Regions from separate parts of the Glycomyces tarimensis genome, predicted to be linked through region 2. Evidence: riboswitches for the same ligand, from Rfam matches in the RefSeq annotation. Region 2 holds a riboswitch; each other region holds the start of a gene.

The links. Region 2 has a riboswitch for cobalamin ahead of ACYVK3_RS17280 (CbtB domain-containing protein). Riboswitches for the same ligand answer to the same signal wherever they lie in the genome.
Region 1: another riboswitch for cobalamin. It lies ahead of metE (5-methyltetrahydropteroyltriglutamate--homocysteine S-methyltransferase); the one in region 2 lies ahead of ACYVK3_RS17280 (CbtB domain-containing protein).
Region 3: another riboswitch for cobalamin. It lies ahead of ACYVK3_RS05800 (prenyltransferase/squalene oxidase repeat-containing protein); the one in region 2 lies ahead of ACYVK3_RS17280 (CbtB domain-containing protein).

The regions. Positions count from the first base shown of each region.
Region 1 covers NZ_BAAHCB010000023.1:27,262-31,099, reverse strand. The annotation lists gene metE (5-methyltetrahydropteroyltriglutamate--homocysteine S-methyltransferase) at 1-1,182, opposite strand, end outside; cobalamin riboswitch at 1,219-1,460, opposite strand; gene ACYVK3_RS18760 (SDR family NAD(P)-dependent oxidoreductase) at 1,575-2,312, shown strand; gene ACYVK3_RS18755 (S8/S53 family peptidase) at 2,313-3,838, opposite strand, start outside.
Region 2 covers NZ_BAAHCB010000021.1:64,745-68,582, forward strand. The annotation lists gene ACYVK3_RS17260 (epoxide hydrolase family protein) at 1-462, shown strand, start outside; gene soxR (MerR family transcriptional regulator) at 561-1,016, opposite strand; gene ACYVK3_RS17270 (transketolase) at 1,067-1,750, shown strand; gene ACYVK3_RS17275 (transketolase family protein) at 1,818-2,777, shown strand; cobalamin riboswitch at 2,772-3,031, shown strand; gene ACYVK3_RS17280 (CbtB domain-containing protein) at 3,058-3,243, shown strand; gene ACYVK3_RS17285 (CbtA family protein) at 3,243-3,838, shown strand, end outside.
Region 3 covers NZ_BAAHCB010000005.1:40,226-44,063, reverse strand. The annotation lists gene ACYVK3_RS05815 (DEAD/DEAH box helicase) at 1-378, shown strand, start outside; partial or broken gene ACYVK3_RS05810 (MinD/ParA family ATP-binding protein) at 513-1,652, shown strand; gene ACYVK3_RS05805 (TetR/AcrR family transcriptional regulator) at 1,580-2,203, opposite strand; cobalamin riboswitch at 2,372-2,537, shown strand; gene ACYVK3_RS05800 (prenyltransferase/squalene oxidase repeat-containing protein) at 2,623-3,816, shown strand.

The DNA of each region.
Region 1 (3,838 bases), on a different contig from region 2:
ACCGGCTGGGAGCGCGGCGAGCCGGGAGCGGACGGTCTCGTCGCACCACTCATCGGGGGCCGGCGGTCGCTGGAGGCGCGGCGCTGCCGCGTCGGCGAGGCTCGCGACCTCGCGCAGCTTCTGGCGCGCGAAGGCGAGCCGCTCCTTGAGCGACGCCGGCAGCTCCGTCTCGGCATCGAGGTCGACCGGGACGTGCAGGAGCGAGCACGAGCCGGTGACGCCGAGCCGGTCGGTGACGCGGTGCAGCCGTTCGAGGTCGGCTGCGGCCGCGAGCAGGTCGGTGCGCCAGATGTTGCGCCCGTCGACCACCCCGGCGAGGATCGATGTTTCACGTGAAACGTTCAGGGACTCAATGGCTTCGATATCCCTCCGGCCCCGGACGAGATCGAGCGCGATGCCCTGGACGCCCGAATCGAGCAGCACCGGCAGCGATTCGCCAAACGGCCCGTAGCCGCCCGTGACGAGCACCTTGGCGACCGCGGTCAGCCGTTCGTAGGCCGAGCGCACCGCCTCGAGCTCGGCCGCCGTGCGATCGGCGCATAGCGCCGGCTCGTCGAGCTGGACCCACCCGGCGCCGGCCCCGACCAGCGTGGACAGCAACTGCTCGTAGACGCCGGTCAGCTCCTCGATCCGCTCCAGCGGATCGAACCCTGCCGGGGCGTCGCCGGAGGCCTTGGCCAGCAGCAGGAACGAGACGGGGCCGAGCAGCACCGGCCGGGCGTCGAGCCCGCGCAGGCGCGCCTCGTCGAACTCGCCGAGCGCCTTCTCGGGCCGGGCCCGGAAGGCGGTCTCGGGGCCGATCTCGGGGACGAGGTAGTGGTAGTTGGTGTCGAACCACTTCGTCATCTCCAGCGGCACGGCCTCGTCGTCACCCCTCGCGGCGGCGAAGTACGCGGCCGTCTCGCTCTCGCGTCGGTGCCGAGGCGCGAGCGCGTCGACCGCCACGATCGTGTCGAGCACGTGGTCGTACAGCGAGAACACGTTGACGGGCACCGAGTCCAGGCCCGCCGAGGCGAGATCGTCGAGCATCTGGGAGCGGATCGCGGCGGCGGCCGCGTCCAGACCGGCGGCGTCGAGCCGGCCGGACCAGTGGGCCTCGACGGCGCGTTTGAGCTCCCGGTTCGCGCCGATGCGGGGGTAGCCGAGCACGGTGGCGTGCACGGCCTTCTTCTCATCGTTCATGTGTCAGTTCCCTCGAACTTGCGACAGCGTGGACCGCGCGGACGCGGTACGTCGGCAGGTATTCGGACTCGCGGGCTCGCCCGGCTTTCACCAGGCGCCTACCGGCCGCCGCTTCCCAGGCTTCCATCCGCTCCTCCTTCGAGTGCGGATCGCGGCCAAGTGCTCATGACGGCTTTCGTTCCCGCTCACCGCTGCGGGGCAGTCCTGGACTCGCACCAGGTTCCCTCTTAGCCGGGCCAGCGTGCCGCTGTCCCGGAACCGGCGTCGCCTTCGATGGTACGGCCGCACCCGCGCTCGGCGGACATTCGACCGCCGTGAAGGTGCGTGTGCGCCACGGTTCCCAGTGGACGGGATCGGTATCGTCACGCGGGAACGAGCACCGGGAGGACATCATGAGCACTCGACCCGTCGCCGTCGTCACGGGGGCCAGCAGCGGCATCGGCGCCGCATCGGCGAAGGCACTGGCCGCCGCCGGATACGAGGTGGTGCTCGGCGCGAGACGCACCGACCGCCTGGCCGAGGTCGCCGCCGACTGCGGCGGGACGGCGCTGCCGCTCGACGTCACCGACGACGCCTCCGTCGCCGCGTTCCACGCCGAGATCGACCGCTGCGACCTGCTGGTGAACAACGCGGGCGGCGCGTTCGGCCTCGACACGGTCGCCACCGCCGACCTCGACGCCTGGCAGCGCATGTACGACACCAACGTCCTGGGCACCGTCCGCGTCACCAAGGCGCTGCTGCCGCTGCTGATCGACTCCGGCGACGGCCAGGTCATCACGATCGGCTCGATCGCGGCCCGCGTGCCCTACCACGGCGGGGCCGGCTACAACGCCGCCAAGCACGGCGAGGCCGCGCTCACCCGCGTCCTGCGCATCGAGCTGCTCGGCCAACCGGTGCGGGTGTGCGAGATCGACCCGGGCATGGTCGAGACCGAGTTCAGCCTGGTCCGCTTCGAGGGCGACCAGGAGAAGGCCGACGCCGTCTACGCCGGCATGACCCCGCTGAGCGCCGAGGACATCGCCGAGGCCGTCGCGTGGGTCGCGACCCGGCCGGCGCACGTCAACGTCGACCAGATCACGATGATGCCGCGCGACCAGATCGGCCCCGGCCAGGTCCACCGCCGCGAGTGACTACTCGACGAGCGTCACCTCCGGCGAACGCCACTGCTCCCAGTGGTCGGGGTTCGCCTCGTCGCCGAGAGCCTTGAGCACGCGGATCTCCATACGCCACCGGCCCGGCACGAGCTCGACCTCCTCGTCCGCGGAGGTGCCGCCGAGTTCGACGACGACGGTGTCGTCGGGTCCGGGCGATCGCGGCAGGAACTCCTCGCGGTCCCACTCGAAGACCTCGCCGGTGTCGACGTGCTCCAGGGCGACCTCCATGGCGGCCGCCTGGTGCCCCAGGTAGACCAGCGCCGAGGGCAGCGGGCCTTGAGCGATGCTGAACGTCTCGCCCTCCTCGAGGTCGCGGTAGTCGACCGCGCCCGTCTCGGGGTCCCCCTTGAGCGCGACGGCCAGCTTCGGGTAGTCCGGGTGCTCGAGCACCGGGATGTCGAGGTAGTCGCCCATGTAGCCGGAGTAGGCGGCGGCGAGCGGCGAGCCGCCGTCGTCGGGCTTGGCGACGATCCGGCCGCCGAAGACGCTGCCCTCGGGCAGCTCCGCGTTCGGCGTGACGGTGACCGTCACCGTCGCGCTCTGGCCCCCGAACAGCTCGACCGTCTTCGGTTCGAACGTCACCGCGGACTTCGCGACGTCGAATCCGGGCCGGCGGATGTCGCCGGTGGTCGCGATCGCCGCCTGGTGGTGCAGCCGGTAGGTCTCCCAGCTCGGCGACTCGGAGCTCAGCTCCAGTTCGAACGTGCGCGGCCCGGTGCCGTCGCCGGTGTTGACGCCGCTGGGGGAGAGCGCGCCCTCGGCGCCGAGCGCGCGCATGACGTCGACGACGCCGGTGCCCTGCCGGTGCGCCGCCTCCAGGAAGTCCAGGTCCGGGTTCTCGCCCCACTTGACGGGCCTGGCCGTGTTCGTCAGACGCAGGCGCACGTCGCCCGGTTCGAAGTCGGGCCGGGCCTGGAGCAGCAGCGCGGCGGCCCCGGCGACGTGCGGCGCGGACATCGAGGTGCCCGAGAGCGACTTGTAGGAGCCCTCGTCGACCGGGACGGTCGACCAGATGCCGCCGCCGGGCGCGGCCACGTCGGGCTTGAACGCCAAGTCCGGCGCGGGCCCGTAGGAGCTGAACGCGGAGGCGAGCCCGCCCCGGGGCAGTTCGACCCGGACGGTGCCGCCGGTGAACTCGATGGTCGGCGCCGCACCGATCTCGGTCAGGTCGCGCAGGTCCTCGCCGTCGGCCTCGGTGATGCCGATGAGCGGCGCGCCGAGGTCTTCGGCGCCGGAGCCGCCGAAGGGGCCCGCCCGGTCGTTGTGGATCACGACGGCGGTCGCGCCCTCGGCGACGGCCCGCTCGTACTTCGCTTTGAAGGTGCATTCACCGCGCACGACGAGCGCGGTCTTGCCCTCGACGTCGTTTTCGGACGCGTCGTCCTCGCAGGCGCGGCCGAGCCAGACGACCGGGTCGGTGACCTGGCCCGGTTCGGGCTCGGGCGCATCGCCGATGGCCTTGTAGCCGATGCGCCGTTCGAGGCCCTCGACGCGGGCGGCGC
Region 2 (3,838 bases):
CTCAGCGACTGGGGCGCCGGCGATGGTTCCGGCTACGCGGCGATCCAAGGCGACCGACCGCAGAATCTGGCGTACGGGCTGACCGACTCGCCCGCCATGCAACTGGCATGGATCGCGGAGCACTTCAAGCACCTGACCGATCCGGCACGGGAGCTGCCCGAAGACGCGGTCGACCTCGACCAACTGCTCACCAACGTCAGCGTGTACTGGTTCACCGCTACGGGCGGCTCCTCGGCGCGGATCTACAAGGAGTCCACCGACTGGGGCACGCCGCAAGAGCCCTCGGCCGTTCCGACCGGCGCGGCGATCTTCCCCGGCGACGCCTCGCTGCGCAGCGTCGCCGAGCGCGAGCACCACCTCGTCCACTGGACCGTCCATGACCGCGGGGGCCACTTCGCCGCGATGGAGGCCCCGGACCTGCTGGCCGCCGATGTGCGCGAGTGCTTCCGAAGCCTCCGCTGAGGCGCGGGACCGTTCGACGGCGACACGGGGACCGTCGACAGCGGCCCGCTGCGGCAGCGCGATCGGCGGCCGGCCGCATGGAACCGGTGCGCTCGGCGCTACAGGGGCTTGAATCCCAGTCGGGGCCCGGGACCGTCGGCGGCCAGTGCGTCGTGCAAGTTGTAGATCGAGCATTTGTCGAGCGAGAGGCAGCCGCAGCCGATGCAGCCGTCGAGGTCCTCCTGCAGCTTGCGCAGGCGGGTGATCCGGTCCTCCAAGCGCTGCCGCCATGCGGAGGAGAGCCGCTGCCAATCGGCGCGGTCGGGGATCCGCCGCTCGGGGAGCTGAGCCAGCACGTCCCTGATCTCATCGAGTGACAGCCCCACTGATCTGGCGGCCCGGATGAAGGCCACCCGGCGCAGTTCAGCGCGGCGGTAGCGTCGCTGATTCCCGCTGGTGCGCACCGGGTGGATCAGGTCGAGCGATTCGTAGTAGCGCAGCGCCGAGGCGCTCAGCCCGGCTCGCGCGGCGAAGTCGCCGATCGTCAGGAGCGTACGGGCGTCAGGGGCGACCATGTGGCTCTCCTCACTCCGGTGTTGACTTCAAGTCGACTTGAAGTTACATGATGCCTCGCGTGAACGTCACTTATGAACAGACCCGGGCACTGGCCCTGCGCACCGTGGTCGATGCGCGCTACCCCGCTGTCAGCACGTACACGCTGGATGCGATCTGGGTGCTCTACGACCGGGTGCTGCGCGTCGACCCGCGGCGCCCCGACGATCCCGCCCGGGACCGGTTCCTGCTGTCCAAGGGCCACGGCCCGAGTGCCTTCTACGCAGTCCTGGCCGCCAAGGGTTTCATCCCGGCCGACTGGCTCGACTCCGTCGCCGCTCTGGAGTCGCCGCTGGGATCACACCCCGACGCCACGCTGGTGCCAGGGGTGGAGAGCTCGTCGGGCTCGCTGGGCCACGGTCTGCCTCTCGGGGTCGGTATCGCGCTGGGCCTGCGCGCCACCGGATACCACGACGCTCGGGTGTACGTCCTCCTCGGCGACGCCGAACTCGACGAGGGCTCCAACCACGAGGCCATGGCCTACGCCGGAGCCGTCGGGCTGTCGAACCTCAATGTGGTCGTCGCCGACAACGCCTCGGCCACGCACGGGTGGCCCGGCGGCATCGCCTCCCGGTTCGGCGTCCACGGCTGGAGCACCGCCACCGCCGACATGGGCGACCATGAAGCGCTCCACCGGGCGTTCACCGCATCCCACACCGACCGACCACACGCCACGGTCGCCACCGTCCGCCCCTGATCCCGGAAACCGAGGACCCACCATGTTCCGCTCAGACCCGCTGACCGACGACCGCCAGCACCAGACCATGCGCGACGCTTTCGGCGCCCACGCCTCCGATCTGCTCGAGGCCGACCCGCGCATCGCCGTGGTCCTGGCCGACATCTCCGCCGACCTGTTCCGCGCCGCGGCCGCGGCCCATCCCGACCGGGTGATCAATGTCGGCATCCGCGAACAGCTCATGGTCGGCGTGGCCGGAGGCCTGGCGCTGGCGGGCTTGCGGCCGATCGCCCACACCTACGCCCCGTTCCTGGTCGAGCGCGCCTTCGAACAGGTCAAGCTCGACTTCGAGCACCAGGGCACCAGCGGGGTCCTGGTCAGCGTCGGCGCCTCCTACGACTGGGCCGAGGGCGGCTTCACCCACTTCAGCCCTCGCGATGTGGCGCTGTTCGACACCCTGCCCGGCTGGCGGGTGTTCGTGCCGGGCCACGCCGCCGAGGTGCCGCCGTTGCTGGAGCGGGCGGTGGGCTCCGACGAGGGCGCCTATATGCGGCTGTCACTGCGCCGCAACACGGCGCCCCACGGCGGTTCCGGCGACGCCCTTGAGGTGCTGCGCAGCGGCACGCGCGCCACCGTGATCGCGGTCGGGCCGGTCCTCGACAACGTCCTCACCGCGACCGCCGAGCTCGACGTCACCGTGGCCTACACCAATACCCCGCGCCCGCTCGACTCGACGGGGCTGCGGGATCTGGCCGCTCGCACCGGCAACACCGTGGTCATGGTCGAGCCGTATCTCGAGGGCACCTCCGACTGGCTCCTCTCACGAGCGCTGTCCGACCGGCCCCACCGCCTGCTGTCGATCGGAGTCGGGCGGGAAGAACTGCGCCGCTACGGCACCGCCGCCGAACACGAACGCCTCCACGGACTCGACCCGGACGGCATCGCCGCCCGACTGCGGAGGTTCCTCGACCGCGGCGGCGAAGACGACCGGGGGCGTGAGCGTCCCGGCCGCCCGGACGCGGGGGTGGACAGCGGCTACGGCGTGTAGTACGTTCAGGTTCCATTCGACGGAGGCGGTCAGGAACGCAGTGTGATTCTGCGGCGGTCCCGCCACTGTATTCGGAGAGTCGCCCGCCCCGGGGCCGGCGCCGGAGCCCGATGGACGCGTTGACGGCGGCCATCGAGCGCGGCGCGGAGCCCTGGCCGGACGGAGCGCGGCCACTGGGTCTGTGACCCGGGAAGGCCGGGCGGACGGCGTTGATCCGAGAGCCAGAAGACTGAGGCCTTCCGTCACGACTGAGGGGACGAGGATCCCCGAGGAGGTCGACATGACTGCCATTACCGCCGTGCCTGAAACGGCGCCGACCTGGGGCCGCATCACCCTGCTGCTCTTCGCCTTCACCGCACTGGTGTTCCTGGTCGCCTTCGAACAGGGGACGCTCACCGGAGGACTGCCCGTCCTGCACGAGGCCTTCCACGACGCCCGCCACCTGCTCGGATTCCCCTGCCACTGATGCTCACCGACAGCGTTCGCCGCGGACTCGCGGCGGGGCTGCTGGCCGGTCTCGTGGCCGGAGTGTTCGCGCTGCTCGTCGGAGAGGCCCCCCTCGGGGAGGCCATCGAACTCGAAGAGCGGGCGCACACCGCTGCCCACGCACCGGCCCCTGCGGCCCACGATCATGACGAAGCGTTCACCGTCGACCGCACCGTGCAGCAGGTGCTGCTGCCGGTCGGCACGGCCTTGGTCGGCGCGGCCTACGGCGGCCTCTTCGGGCTCGCCTTCGTGCCGCTCGCCAAGAGCTCCCGCGACCGGTGGAAGGCCGGGCTCGGCTTCGGCGCCGCCGCCTGGGCCGCCCTCGCCCTGTTCCCGGCCCTGAAGTACCCGGCCAACCCGCCCGGCGTCGGCGACCCGGCCACGGTCGGCTCGCGGACCACCTGGTTCGTCGTCTCACTCGTCGCCTCGCTCGCGCTGGCGGCGCTGCTGTGCCTGGCGTCCAGGCGACTGCGCGCCCGCGGCATGGACGACGTGCCGCGCCAACTCGCGGTCGGAGCGGCGGCCGTGGTCCTGTACGGCTCGCTGTTCGCCGCGCTGCCGTCGAGCGGCGTCGC
Region 3 (3,838 bases), on a different contig from region 2:
GGGATCGGACGGTGCTATGCGGATTCCGGCGATGACGAGAAGCACTTCGTGGAGCTCCTGACCGGACGCCTGGCCGAGCTCGGCGTCGCCCCCGAGGAACTGGCCGTGATCGGTCCCGACGGCATGTCGATCGACGAGGCCGCCGACGGCGAGTTCCGAGTGGTGTGTCTGACAGAGATGACCGCCGAGGCGTGGCCGAACACGCCTGAAGCGCGACGCAAGTTCTACGTCGCGCTCAGCCGCACCCGCGACCTCGCCTACGTCAGCCACACCGGTACGGGCTCGCCGCTGCTGGCCGATGTAGACCAGGGGCTGTTCAGTCCCTTCGGGATGGTGCCCGTGACGCGCTCGGGCCCTGAGCAGCCGCGACTGCTCTGAATCGGACACGGTCGGCCACGCGGAGTTCCCGCGCGACCACGGAGGGATAGGCCACAATAGGTCGGGTAACCGAAGTCTTGACCTAGGGAGGCCCGATGGAGCACACCGAGGAGGACACCGTGCCTCTGCACCGGCCCGATGCTCCAGGGTGGTCGCCGTTCGCCCCGCCGGGAGCGAACCACGACTCCAGTGCGACGCCGGGTGCGGACCCGTCCGCCGGCCTTGCGCCGAGCGGGCAGTCGCTTCCGCCGGCCACCTACCAGAGCTCCGCTCCGCCGCCTTCGGCGCCGCCCGCGGGGCCGGTGGCGGCGTTCCCCGACCACCGCGGCGCGCTCGAACGCGTCGCCGTCACCGCCGACGACTTCGCCAGCCGCCGCGTCGTCCCGCCGCGCCCGCCCGTCGCCGAGACCGGCCTGCGCGGCGCACTCCACAAGCTCACGCTCGGGTTCCTCGCGCTCCCTCCCAGCGCGCGCGAGATGGCCTACCAGCACGCGATCGAGACGGTGCGGCGCAACTTCGGGGGCCTGCGGCAGGTCACGGTCGTCAACCCCAAGGGCGGGGCCGGAAAGACCGTCGCGGTGCTCATGCTCGCCATGACGTTCGGCCGCCACCGGGGCGGCTACGTGCTCGCCTGGGACAACAACGAGACCCAGGGCACGCTCGGGATGCGGGCCCAGCAGGACTTCCACATCCGCACCGTCAGAGACCTGCTGCGCGACCTCGACCACTTCAAGGGGCCGACCGGCCGCGTCGGTGACCTGTCGCAGTACGTCCGCGCCCAGGGCGGGGCGATGTTCGACGTCCTCGCCTCCGACGAGTCGGCCACGGCCGGAGAGATGCTCACCGCGCACGCGTTCGGGGACCTGCGCGAGGCGGTCTCGCGCTTCTACAAGCTCATCGTGGTCGACACCGGGAACAACGTCCGCGCGCAGAACTGGCAGGCGGCCATTGACGCGACCGACCAGCTGGTCGTGACGATGTCGGCGCGCAACGACTCCGCTGAGACGGCGGCTCGGATGCTCGACCATCTGGAGCAGACCGGGCGAAGGGACCTGGTGCGCAACGCGGTCTCGGTGGTATCGATGCCCGCCCATCGGAAGGATGTGGATCTGCCTGCGGTGCAACGGCACTTCGCGGCGCGGACTCGGGCGGTGCTGCTGGCGCCCTATGAGAAGCTGCTGGATTCGGGGGAGCCGATTCGCTATGAGGCGTTGAGTAAGGCGTCGTTGGGGGCCTGGCTTCGGATCGGGTCGGCGGTGGCCGAGGGTCTGTGACGGTCGAGGAGCGCGACCAGGCCCGCCGTGGCCTCGTCGAGCCGGTGGTCGTCCTCGTCGGCGTGCCCGACCACGAACGCGCCCTGGATGAACACCAGGATCGTCCGCGCCAGGCGCCTGGGGTCGACCCCGCTCATCTCGCCGGCGTCGGCCGCGCGCGCCAGGATCGCGGCCAGGTCCAGTTCGAGCTCGGACCAGGCCTCCTGGACGCGCCGCATGGTGGCCGGGTCGTCGGCCAGTTCGACGGCCGCCCGCACCACGAAACCGCCTTCCTTGCTGTGCCGGGCCACCACTTGGAGGATGTCGCCGACCACGCGGGGGGCGTCGACGCGTTCGGCGGGACCGGCGTCCAGGGCGCCGCGCGCGATCGCGCGGATCTCGGGCTCGGTGTCCTCGCGGTATCGGGCGAGCGCGGTGATGTACAGCTGGTGCTTCGAACCGAAGGCCGAGTACAGGCCCGCGCGATTCATGCCCGTGGCCGCCACGAGGTCCGACATGGAAGTGGCCGCGAAGCCGCGCTCCAGGAAAGCCCTGGTGGCGGCGCGGAGCACTCTGTCCAAATCGGCATTCTTATTTCTGCTCACGTCTGAACCGTATCGATACCGGGTGCTACGGGTCAATGACTTGTATGCGCGGGTTCACCGTGGGGAACGAGTGAACGGATCCACTCACCGCGCGACCTCCTTGACACCCCGTAGCGCCGGGCGACAGAATGAACGCAAACTCAACAGGCGTCCTGTGGGGGAAGTCCGGTCGGAAGCCGGCGCTGACCCGCAGCGGTAGTCGCGGTTCGATTTCGAACACCAGCCGAGCGAATGAACCCTCAATGTCCGAGCTCGGCCCACCCGCGTGAGCCCGAATGCCCACCGGGCGCCGATATGCAATGTCAACGCCTGTCGTGGTCTACAGGCGCTTGCGGCGACGCCGCCTGCCCCGAAGACCTCGCCCGCGCTTCAGGAAAGGTCAGGCAATGCGCCACCAGTCGACACGGCGAACGCTGCTGCGAGCAGCGGCGGCCGCCGCGGTCCTGCCCATCGTCGCCGTCGCTTCGGCCTCACCGGTTCACGCACAGGACGAGCCGGACGCCGATCCCGCGGCGGCGGCCGCCTCATGGCTCGCCGCCCAGTCCAGCGGCGACTACTTCGAGTTCGACGGCGCGCCGAATGTGGCCACCACGCTCGACGCCCTCATCGGCCTCATGTCCGCCCGTGTCGGCGGCGACCAGGTGCAGACGAGCCTCGAATGGCTCAACCAGCCCGACACGCTGGGCGCTTACGTCTACCCCGGCGGTGACGCCGAGGACGCCTCGATCGCACCCGGCGCGGCCGGCAAGGTGATGTACGTCGTCGCCACCGCCGGCGGCGACCCGAGCGACTTCGGCGGCGTCAAGCTCGCCGAGGAAGTCGCGGCGGCCCCGCTCGAGGGACTCGACGGCGGCACCCTGGCGTGGGCCGCGCTCGGCCTGTCGCGCACCGAGGACGGCGTCAGCCCCGAGATCACCGCGGCGCTCATCGACGCCCAGTGCTCCGACGGCGGCTTCTCGTACACCATCGCCGAGGGCGGCGACTGCGTCGGCGACCCCGACACCACCGGCGCCGCCGTCGCGGCCCTGAGCGCGATCGGCGAGGAGGCCGAGCCGGTGCGCGACGAAGCGGTCGGGTGGCTCCTTGACCAGCAGGAGGACGACGGCGGCTTCGACAGCGGAATGGGCGTGAACGCCAACTCGACGGCGATGGCCGCGCAGGCGCTCCTGTCCGTCGGCGAGTCCGAGGCCGCGGAGCTGTCGGTCGCCCACCTCATCGGTCTCCAGATCGGCTGCGGCGACGAGGCCGCCGGTGCGATCCGGGCCTCCGACCCCGAAGACCCCGAGTTCGGCGAGGCCTCGCGACTCCTCGCCACGGCCCAGGCGCTCGTCCCGCTCTCGGGACAGAACCTCGCCGAGCTCGACGCCTCGGGCTCGTCCGCCGACGTGCCGGCCACCGACTGCGCGGCCGCCGGCGACGAGGCCACGACGGCCGATGCGGCGCAGGACGACGAAGGCTCGGCCTCGTGGATACCGTGGGTGATCGTCGCCGCCGCCGTCGTGCTGCTCGCGATCGTCGCGTTCCTGGTGGTGCGCGCCCGCAGGGGCGGCGAGGCCGGAAAGGCCGAGGACGGCGAATGACCCGCGGTGCTCTGCGGGCCGG